3 regions of the Streptomyces sp. NPDC049040 genome follow, and region 1 is predicted to be linked to each of the others. Evidence: riboswitches for the same ligand, from Rfam matches in the RefSeq annotation. Region 1 holds a riboswitch; each other region holds the start of a gene.
The links. A riboswitch is a leader RNA that binds a small molecule or an ion and turns the genes downstream of it on or off. The one in region 1 is predicted to bind S-adenosylmethionine.

Region 1 (3,267 bases):
CGGCGTCGTCGAGAACCCGCGCGGAAATACCCGCATGATTCTTTTCCAGCGACTCGATCACCGCGGCGAGCGTCTCACCCTCGGCCTGGACCTCGGCCTTGCCGCCGGTGTAGGTGCGAAGGATCGTGGGGATGCGTACGGAAGCACTCATGCGAGGCCAGCCTCTCGGAAAGCGGCAACGGTGGGACGGATGGTCGCGGTCGGCCCGGTGGTCGGGGACACCGCGTCCAGGGTCTTGAGCCCGTCGCCGGTGTTCAGCACGACGGTCTCGGCAGCCGGGTCGAGCTGCCCGGTCTCGATCAGCTTCCTGAGCACCCCGACGGTCACCCCGCCTGCCGTCTCGGCGAAGATGCCCTCGGTGCGGGCCAGCAGCTTGATGGCGTCCACGACCTGCTCGTCGTTCACGTCCTCGACCGCGCCGCCGGTGCGCCGAGCGATGTCCAGCACGTAGGGGCCGTCAGCCGGGTTGCCGATCGCCAGCGACTTGGCGATGGTGTCCGGCTTCACCGGGCGCACGACGTCGTGCCCGGCCTTGAAGGCCGCGGACACCGGCGAGCAGCCCTCGGCCTGCGCGCCGTAGATCTTGTACGGCTTGTCCTCGACCAGGCCGAGCTTGATCAGCTCCTGGAGGCCCTTGTCGATCTTGGTGAGCTGCGAGCCCGAGGCGATCGGGATGACCAGGTTGTCCGGCAGCCGCCAGCCGAGCTGCTCCGCGATCTCGTAGGCCAGCGTCTTGGAACCCTCGCCGTAGTACGGCCGCAGGTTGACGTTGACGAAGCCCCAGCCCTCGCCGATCGGGTCGCCGATCAGCTCCGAGCAGAAGCGGTTCACGTCGTCGTACGAACCCTCGATCGCGACCAGCTCGCCGCCGTAGACCGCGGCCATCACGACCTTGCCCTGCTCCAGGTCGTGCGGGATGAACACGCACGAGCGGAAGCCCGCCCTCGCGGCCGCGGCGCCGACCGCGCCCGCCAGGTTGCCCGTCGACGAGCAGGACAGCGTGGTCAGGCCGAAGGTCCGGGCGGCCTCCAGGGCGATCGCGACGACCCGGTCCTTGAAGGAATGCGTCGGGTTGCCGGAGTCGTCCTTCACGTACAGGCCGCCGGTGATGCCCAGCTCGCGCGCCAGATTGTCGGCCTTGACGAGCTTGGTCCAGCCCGGGTTGAGATTCTGCTTCTCGGTCACATCGGCCGGCACCGGCAGCAGCGGTGCGTAGCGCCAGATGTTCGCGGGGCCGGCCTCGATCCGCCGGCGCAGGCCCTCGGGGTCGCCGAGCGGCAGGTCGTACGCCACCTCGAGCGGCCCGAAACACTCCTGGCAGGCGAAGATCGGGCTCAGCGGGAAGCGGGTGCCGCACTCCCGGCAGGACAGCGCGGCAGCTGGCCCGAAGGCGTCCTGGTGGGGGTTTTCCGCAGCGGCGGAAGTGGTGCCGGCGACAGTCTGCACAGCCATGGTGGCGAGGCCCTTTCTCCTCATCTTCCTCGCGGCGGACATCGCCACAAGACGGAATTGGCACCTTCCCCACCATGACCTCGCGGTCGGCGGGAGGGTTGCCGGGGCTTCAACGGGCCGTTCCCTCTGCCCCTCTGGATGAGCGGTATGGCACCGGACTACGGGGTCCGGGCGTTTGTCCTGCCGCGCCACCCCGGCATGCGGGGCGCACAGGCGTTGTTCAAGACTGTAACCGACAAGGGTGACGGTGGAGACAGTCGTCCGAACCGCGAGATGGATCACACAGGAGACGCGCAAGGTGCTGGAAGAGGTGGAACGCTGGCTGGCCGCCCGGTCCTGGTCGGCCGGCGACCGTCCGCTCGACGTGCTGCTCGACGCCAAAAAGGCGGCAGGGCCGGCCGGGACCATCAGTGTGGTCCTGCCCGCACTCGACGAGGAAGCCACCGTCGGCGACATCGTCGCCGTGATCCGCCGCGACCTCATGACACCCGACGTCCCGCTCGTCGACGAGGTCGTCGTCGTCGACTCCGGCTCCCGGGACGCCACCGCCGAAGTCGCCGCCGACGCCGGGGCCACCGTGGTGCGGCGCGACGCCATCCTGCCCCGGCTGCCCGCCGTGGCCGGCAAAGGCGAAGTGCTCTGGCGGTCCCTGCTGGTCACCAGCGGGGAGATCGTGTGCTTCGTCGACGCCGACCTGCGGGAGTTCGACTCCCGCTTCGTGTCAGGGATCGTCGGGCCGCTGCTCACCGAGCCCGACGTGCAACTCGTCAAGGCCATGTACGACCGGCCGCTCGAAGCCGGCGGCTCCATCGTCCCCGCAGGCGGCGGCCGGGTCACCGAACTCGTCGCCCGCCCGCTGCTCAACCTCCACTGGCCGCGGCTGGCCGGTTTCGTCCAGCCGCTCGGCGGCGAATATGCCGCCAGGCGGTCGCTGCTGGAAAAACTGCCCTTCCCCGTCGGCTACGGGGTCGAGCTGGGCATGCTCGTCGACTCGCTCGCCCTCGTCGGGCTCGACGCCCTCGGGCAGGTGGACGTCGGAGTGCGGCACCACCGGCACCAGGACGAACAGGCCCTCGGGCGGATGGCCGCCGCGATCTACCGCACGGCGCACCTGCGGCTGGGCCGCGACCCGCTCGTCCGGCCCCGCCTCACCCAGTACGGCCGCGCGTCGTCCGGGTTCGTGCCGTCGACACATGCGGTCGACACCGTGGAACGTCCACCGATGCTGGACGTCCCCGAATACCTCCACCGCCCCGCGGCCTGACCCCGCCCCGTCCCCCCTGCCCGCGGGGGGGCGCCCTTGCGGAAGGCCGCAACCCCCAGGGGTGCCGGGGGCGCCCTTGCGGACGAGGGCAACCATCAGGGGCGCGGGGAACGGCGCGAGCAACCGGCCACCGGCCGGTGGTCCGGGGGCGACAGCAACAGCCCCCTCGGGACGGAGACGACCCGCGCCCCGGTGGGGGCTGGTCGCGCAGTTCCCCGCGCCCCTGGGGTGGTGCGGTTCGTCGCCACACGACGGCCGTACGCGGCTGGCCGCGCAGTTCCCCGCGCCCCTTTCGGGCGCCCTTGCGGAAGGCCGCAACCCCCAGGGGTGCCGGGGGCGCCCTTGCGGACGAGGGCAACCATCAGGGGCGCGGGGAACTGCGCGAGCAACCACCCACCGGCGGTGGTCCGGAGGCGACAGCAACAGCCCCCTTGGGCCGGAGACGACCCGCACCCCGGTGGGGGGCTTGTCGCGCAGTTCCCCGCGCCCCTGGGGTGGTGCGGTTCGTCGCCACACGACGGCCGTACGCGGCTGGCCGCGCAGTTCCCCGC
Region 2 (3,267 bases), on a different contig from region 1:
TTGAACTGCTGGAAGACCATGCCCACATGGGCGCGCTGCCTGGTGACCGACCGGGACCGCAGCTCGCGCAACCGGTTGCCGTCGCGGCGGTAGCCGACGATGTCGCCCCCGATCTCGACGAAGCCGGCGTCCGGCCTCTCCAGGTGGTTCACGCAGCGCAGCAGCGTCGACTTCCCGGAGCCGGAGGGCCCGAGCAGCACGGTGACCTCGCCCTCGCGGACGTCCAGGTCGATGCCGTCGAGGACGGTGTGGGCGCCGAAGCTCTTGCGCAGCCCGCGGATGCGCACCAGCGGGCGCTCGCCGCCGGTCATGACAGTCCCGCCAGGTCGGTCCTGGCCCGGCCGAAGAGCGGGATGTTGGACCGCGTCACCTGCCACAGCCCGCGGCCCTGGCGGCTGCCCGGCCGGTTGCTGCCGCGTGCGTAGTGGCGCTCGACGTAGTACTGCCCGATCGAGAGCAGGCTGGTCAGGATGATGTACCAGAGGGTGGCGACCAGCAGCAGCGGCATGATCAGGAAGTTCTGGTTGTAGATCAACTGGGTGGAGTACAGCAGGTCCTGGACGGCGATCACGCTGACGATCGAGGTCGCTTTGAGCATGCCGATCAGCAGGTTGCCCGAGGCGGGCACGATGGCCGGCATGGCCTGCGGCAGCACGATCCGGCGGAAGATCCGACCGTCGCGCAGGCCGAGTGCCTTGGCGGCCTCGCGCTGCCCGGGGTCGACGGACAGGATGCCGCCGCGGACGATCTCCCCGGAGAACGCGCCCACGTCCAGGGTGAGTCCGATGTAGGCGGCGAGGATGCCGCTGAACAGGTGCGCGGTCCCCATGCTCGCGAACTCGGGGCCAAAGGGCACGCCCACCGACAACCTCGGGTAGAGGGAGGCGAGTTCGTACCAGAAGAGGAGCTGCACCAGTGGCGGGACCGAGCGGATCAGCCAGACGTAGCCGAAACTCAGCCCCCGCAGCACCGGGTTGCCGGACAGCCGCATCGCGGCGATGCCGATCCCGAGCAGGTAGCCGCTGGTCATCACCGCGGCGGTGAGCCAAAGGGTGAGCACCAGGCCGTGCAGGATCGAGCCGCGTAGGAAGTACCGGCCGACGACGTCCCACTGGAAGCGGTGGTTGGCCACCAGGGTGTGCACCAGCATGGCGAACAGCACCAGCAGCACCGCGGCGGAGATCCACTGCCCGGGGCGGCGCAGCGGGACCAGCCGGGCGGCCAGCAACTCCCCGTCCGCCGGTCGGCTGTCCAGGGCGTGCGGTGGCCGCCGGCCGGACGCCGGCTCGGTCGGGTCGGGCGGGGGATGACCGGGCGCGGCAGTGGCCGGCCCGGAGAGGTCGTGCTGGGTCATGAGGGGTCCCGTCTCGTCGGGGAGCGCGGCAGCGCGCGGCGGCGCGGCACCCCGCACGGGGGCACCGGACTGCCGCTGGGGCTACCGGGAAAAGGGTGGAAGGAGGCGGCGCCGCGCACGGCGGGTCCGCGCGCCGGTCACCGGGCGCACGTCAGGATGCCGTGGACGGGCGGGAGTTCGGGGCCGGCCGGACAGCGGGCCCGCAGGCGGTCAGTGGACCGCGGTCGTTTCCGGACACAGGGCGCTGCTGACACGCAGCAGATCGACGTGCCGCCGGGTCACCCGGGTCCTGAATGAGCCATCGGGGGACGACTCGCGGTCGCGCTGTGCCGCGTCCATGTCCATCCCCTCGCTCTCTTCGAGTCGCACTCGTCGGCCCTGTTCGAGGGCCCCATGCCTACAGCACGTTAACCGCAGGGCAGCGGCCAGACAATCCCCCGACGGCTCCGGCGGCCGGGAAGCGACGGGTGTCACTCCTGGCCGGAAGGGATTGTGTTCGACGGCGCGGCGGAGTTACCGTGCTTGCAGGTCATGAGCGTCAGCAACCAAGGCCCTGGCCTGCTGACCGGCAACCCTCCGTCGCGGCGGGGTGCTCCAGGTGACGACCCGGCGGGGCCGACGACGGCCCGGCAAGTGCGAACCCGGCAGGCGTGAGCCGCTCGGGACGGGGAGGTGACGAGGTGCCGGAGACCACCGAAAAGCCGCTGCCCTCCATCGCCATGTTCTCGCGCCGGCACATCGACCTCCAGCGCGTCGCCGGCGCACTGTGTCCGGGCCGCTGAGGCAGTACCGGTCACCGGCCACTGCCACACGTCCCGTGCCATTGCGGTGACCGGGAAGGTCCACCCGCTCGCGACGTCCCGCACGGCGCCGAGCGGCGCCGCCGGATCAGTCGCGTAGGCCCACCACCGGGCCGATCCGGCGCCCGCGCCGCACCGCACACGACACCGCGAGCCTCCGGCACACCTTCCCGGTCACCGCACCGGCCCGGCTCCACGCCCCTCCTCCTTCGCTGAACCCCGCCGGGCCCACGCCCGGTGCGGGCCTTGTTCGGCATGCCTGCCACGGCGGTCGGCATGCCACCGCGACGGCTGTCCGCCTGCGCTCCGTCCGACCAGGAAGCGGTACGCCCATGTCCCGATCCCCCTCTCTCCTCCACCTGGCCGTCGCGCTGGACGGTGCCGGCTGGCACCCGGCGGCCTGGCGGGAACCCGATGCCCGCCCCGCGGACCTGTTCACCGCCGCCTACTGGGGCGGCCTGGCCGCGCAAGCCGAGCGCGGCCTGCTGGACTTCGTCACCATCGAGGACTCCCTCGGCCAGCAGTCCACCCGCTTCACCGGACCCGACGGGCGCACCGACCAGGTGCGCGGCCGGCTGGACGCGGTGCTGACCGCGGCCCGGATCGCCCCGCTGACCGAGCACATCGGGCTGATCCCGACCGCGGTGGTCACCCACACCGAGCCCTTCCACCTCTCCAAGGCCGTCGCCACCCTCGACCACGTCAGCGGCGGCCGGGCCGGCGTGCAGGTCCGGGTGTCGGGGCGGGCCGACGAGGCCGCGCACTTCGGCCGCCGCGAAGTGCCCCGGCTGCCCGTCGCGGAGCTGGACTCGCCCGCCGGACTGGCGCTGCTGCACGAGCTGTTCGGCGAGGCCGCGGACTACGTGGAGGTGGTGCGGCGGCTCTGGGACAGCTGGGAGGACGACGCGGAGATCCGCGACGTGGCCACCGGCCGCTTCATCGACCGCGCCAAACTGCACTACATCGACTTCGAGGGACGGCACTTCAGTGTCAAAGGCCCCTCGATCACCCCGCGGCCGCCGCAGGGCCAGCCGGTCGTGGCCGCGCTCGCCCACCGCGCCGAGCCCTTCCGGCTGGTCGCCACGTCCGCCGACATCGGCTTCGTCACCCCGC
Region 3 (3,267 bases), on a different contig from region 1:
GCGATGGACGCCGTGATGCGCGGTACCGCGACCGACGTGCAGATCGCCGGGTTCGCGGTGGCGCTGCGGGCCAAGGGCGAGACCGTCGAGGAAGTCACCGGCATGGTGCGGGCGATGTACTCGCACGCCAGGACCATCACCGTGCCGGGGCCCACCGTGGACATCGTCGGCACCGGTGGCGACCGGGCCAAGACGGTCAACATCTCCACCATGTCGGCGATAGTGGTCGCCGGCACCGGTGCGAAGGTCGTCAAGCACGGCAACAGGGCCGCGTCCTCCGCCAGCGGTGCCAGCGACGTGCTCGGGCAGCTCGGGGTGAACCTGGACCTGACCCCCGAGCGGGTCGTCGAGGTCGCGGAGGAGGCGGGCATCACCTTCTGCTTCGCGGTGCGATTCCACCCGGCGCTGCGCCATGTCGCCACCGCGCGGGCCGAGTTGGGGGTCGCCACCACCTTCAACTTCCTCGGCCCGCTGACCAACCCGGCCCGGGTGCGCGCGCAGGCCACCGGGGTCGCCGACCTGCGGATGGCCGCGATCATGGCCGGGGTGCTGGCGGAACGCGGCTCGTCCGCCCTGGTCTTCCGCGGCGACGACGGCCTGGACGAGCTGACCACGACCGCCCCCTCGCAGGTGTGGGTGGTCCGTGACGGCAAGGTCACCCAGCACTCCTTCGACCCGCGCGACATCGGGATCGACCTGGTGCCCATCGAGGCGCTGCGCGGCGGCGACCCGTCCTACAACGCCGACGTCGCACGGCGGCTGCTGGCCGGCGAGACCGGGCCCGTACGGGACGCGGTGCTGCTCAACTCGGCGGCCGCGCTGGTCGCCCTGGACCCGGGCACCGGCACGCTCGAGGAGCAGCTGGCCGCGGGAGTGGCCACCGCGGCGCGGTCCCTCGACTCAGGCGCCGCCGCCGCGGCGCTCGAACGCTGGGCCGCGGCCACCAACGCCTGACCGCACCGCAAGGCGCCGTCCGAACCTCGGACGGCGCCTTGCGCGTACGGCGTCCTGTGGCAGAATCCCTTCCAGGTCACGAGTGACAGCGCAAAGGCCCCGGCTCGCTGTCCGGCAACCCTCCGTCCGAGGCGGGGTGCCCCGGGTGATGACCGGGCTGTGGGCAGCGAGGCTCGCAGCAAGCCGGACAACGGGAGTTCTTTCATGCGCAAGCGAATGCGATAGGGCCTTTCGGCCCCGGTTCCGCCATACCGCGGTGCCGCAGTGCACCGGTCCCTCGTCCGCCCGCTGCCGTCCGACCGTCGCGTAGCGCCTCGCCAGGCGCGCGGCGCTGTCACGTGCCTTCCTGCTGCCAGGAGCCTGCCATGACCTTTTCCGTGACCACCCCCGTCGCCCCCTCCGATGCCGCCGCAAGCCCCGAGCCGGCCGCCGCGCCGCTGCCCGTGCTCGGCCGGGACGTGTCCGTGCCGCTGGTGACCGGCGGCGAAGTCACCTACGCCGCCCTCGACTACGCCGCCAGCGCCCCCGCGCTCCAGCGGGTGTGGGACGACGTGGCCGCGTACGCCCCCTACTACGGCAGCGTGCACCGCGGCGCCGGCTACCTCTCCCAGCTGTCCACCGAACTCTTCGAGCAGAGCCGGGCCACCGTCGCCGGCTTCCTCGGCTGTCGACCCACCGACGAGGTCGTCTTCACCCGGTCCACCACCGACTCGCTGAACCTGCTGGCCGCGGCCCTGCCGGCCGGTACCCAGGTCTTCGTCTTCGAGACCGAGCACCACGCGGCGCTGCTGCCCTGGCAGCGGGCGCGGGACGCCCAGGTCACCTTCCTGCCCGCGCCGCACACCCCGGAGCAGGCGGTCGCCGCCCTCGACGTGGCACTGCACGGGGCGCCCAAGGGGCCCAAGCTGGTGTGCGTCACCGGAGCGTCCAACGTCACCGGCGAGCTGTGGCCGGTACGCCGGCTGGCCGCCGCCGCGCACCGGCACGGTGCCCGCATCGTGCTGGACGCCGCACAGCTCGCCCCGCACCGCCCGGTGGACATCGCGGAACTCGACGTCGACTGGGTCGCCTTCTCCGGCCACAAGCTCTACGCGCCCTTCGGTGCCGGGGTGCTCGCCGGGCGGGCGGACTGGCTGCGCGACGCCGAGCCCTACCTCGCGGGCGGCGGCGCCACCCGCTCGGTGGTCCGGCGCCCCGACGGGCAGGTCGACGCCGAGTGGCAGCAGGGGGCCGCCGCCAGGCACGAGGCCGGATCGCCCAACGTCATCGGGGCGTACGCCGTCGCGGCGGCCTGCAAGGCACTGACCGAGGCCGGGTTCGACCGGCTGGTCGAGCACGAGGAGCGGCTGCTCGCCCTGCTGCGGGACGGGCTCGCCGCGATCCCCGAGGTGCGGGTGCTATCGCTTTTCGGCGCGGACGCCGACCGGGTCGGCGTGCTGAGCTTCGTCGTCCAGGGCTGGAACAGCTCGCACCTCGCCGCGGCGCTCTCCGCGGAATACGGCATCGGGGTGCGGGACGGACTCTTCTGCGCCCACCCGCTGGTGCGGCACCTGCTCGGCGGTGAACCCGAGGACCCCGGGGCCTGCGGCTCCCCCGAGGAGCTGTCCTTCAACGCGGTCCGGGTCAGCTTCGGCGTCGGCACCCCGCCCGAGCACGTCCTGCGCTTCGTCCGCGCCCTCGGCACACTCGTCCGTGAGGGCGCCTCATGGACCTACCACACGGAAAACGGCCGCTGCGTGCCCTCCCCTTCCGCCTAGGACCCGGGACGCACGCGTCCCCCGGCGCCCCCCTGCCGCGGGCTGGGGGCGGATGCCGCGGACGTCGCCATACAGGGGCGCGGGGAACGGCGCGGGCAACCGACCACCGGCCGGTCGGTCCGGATCAGACCGATCAGCCCCCTCGGGCCGGTGACAACCCGCGCCCCGGTGGGGGCTGGTCGTCGTGACGCGACGGTGCGTGGGGGGCGCCCGCGCAGGTCAACGCCCCCGGGGGGAGTGGCTAGGAGTCGAGCCCGATCGCGAACGCGGCCTCCAGGTCATGCTGCGAATACGTGCGGAACGCGACATGCGTGTCGGTGACCTGCACCCCGGGGATCTTGCTGATCCGCCCCGGGATGATGTCCGCCAGGTCGTCATGCCGGGCCACCCGCACCAGCGCGATCAGATCGTACGTACCGGTCACCGAGTACACCTCACTGACGCTGTCCAGCGCGGCGATCTCCTCGGCGATCTCGGGGATCCGATCCACGGTGGTCTTGATGAGCACGATCGCGGTGATCACGACTGAACGTCTCCTTGGGTGGTCCCGGCAACG

Region 2: another riboswitch for S-adenosylmethionine. It lies ahead of ACGFMP_RS24000 (putative leader peptide); the one in region 1 lies ahead of thrC (threonine synthase).
Region 3: another riboswitch for S-adenosylmethionine. It lies ahead of ACGFMP_RS08690 (aminotransferase class V-fold PLP-dependent enzyme); the one in region 1 lies ahead of thrC (threonine synthase).

What each region holds. Positions count from the first base shown of each region.
Region 1 covers NZ_JBICTO010000012.1:21,458-24,724, forward strand. The annotation lists gene ACGFMP_RS26205 (MoaD/ThiS family protein) at 1-151, opposite strand, end outside; gene thrC (threonine synthase) at 148-1,476, opposite strand; SAM riboswitch class I at 1,470-1,597, opposite strand; gene ACGFMP_RS26215 (glucosyl-3-phosphoglycerate synthase) at 1,751-2,716, shown strand.
Region 2 covers NZ_JBICTO010000010.1:28,138-31,404, forward strand. The annotation lists gene ACGFMP_RS23985 (amino acid ABC transporter ATP-binding protein) at 1-290, opposite strand, end outside; gene ACGFMP_RS23990 (amino acid ABC transporter permease) at 308-1,354, opposite strand; gene ACGFMP_RS23995 (putative leader peptide) at 1,565-1,699, opposite strand; SAM riboswitch class IV at 1,882-1,996, shown strand; gene ACGFMP_RS24000 (putative leader peptide) at 2,035-2,136, shown strand; gene ACGFMP_RS24005 (LLM class flavin-dependent oxidoreductase) at 2,487-3,267, shown strand, end outside.
Region 3 covers NZ_JBICTO010000002.1:855,588-858,854, forward strand. The annotation lists gene trpD (anthranilate phosphoribosyltransferase) at 1-954, shown strand, start outside; SAM riboswitch class IV at 1,029-1,145, shown strand; gene ACGFMP_RS08690 (aminotransferase class V-fold PLP-dependent enzyme) at 1,320-2,711, shown strand; gene ACGFMP_RS08695 (Lrp/AsnC family transcriptional regulator) at 2,953-3,234, opposite strand; gene ACGFMP_RS08700 (rhomboid family intramembrane serine protease) at 3,231-3,267, opposite strand, start outside.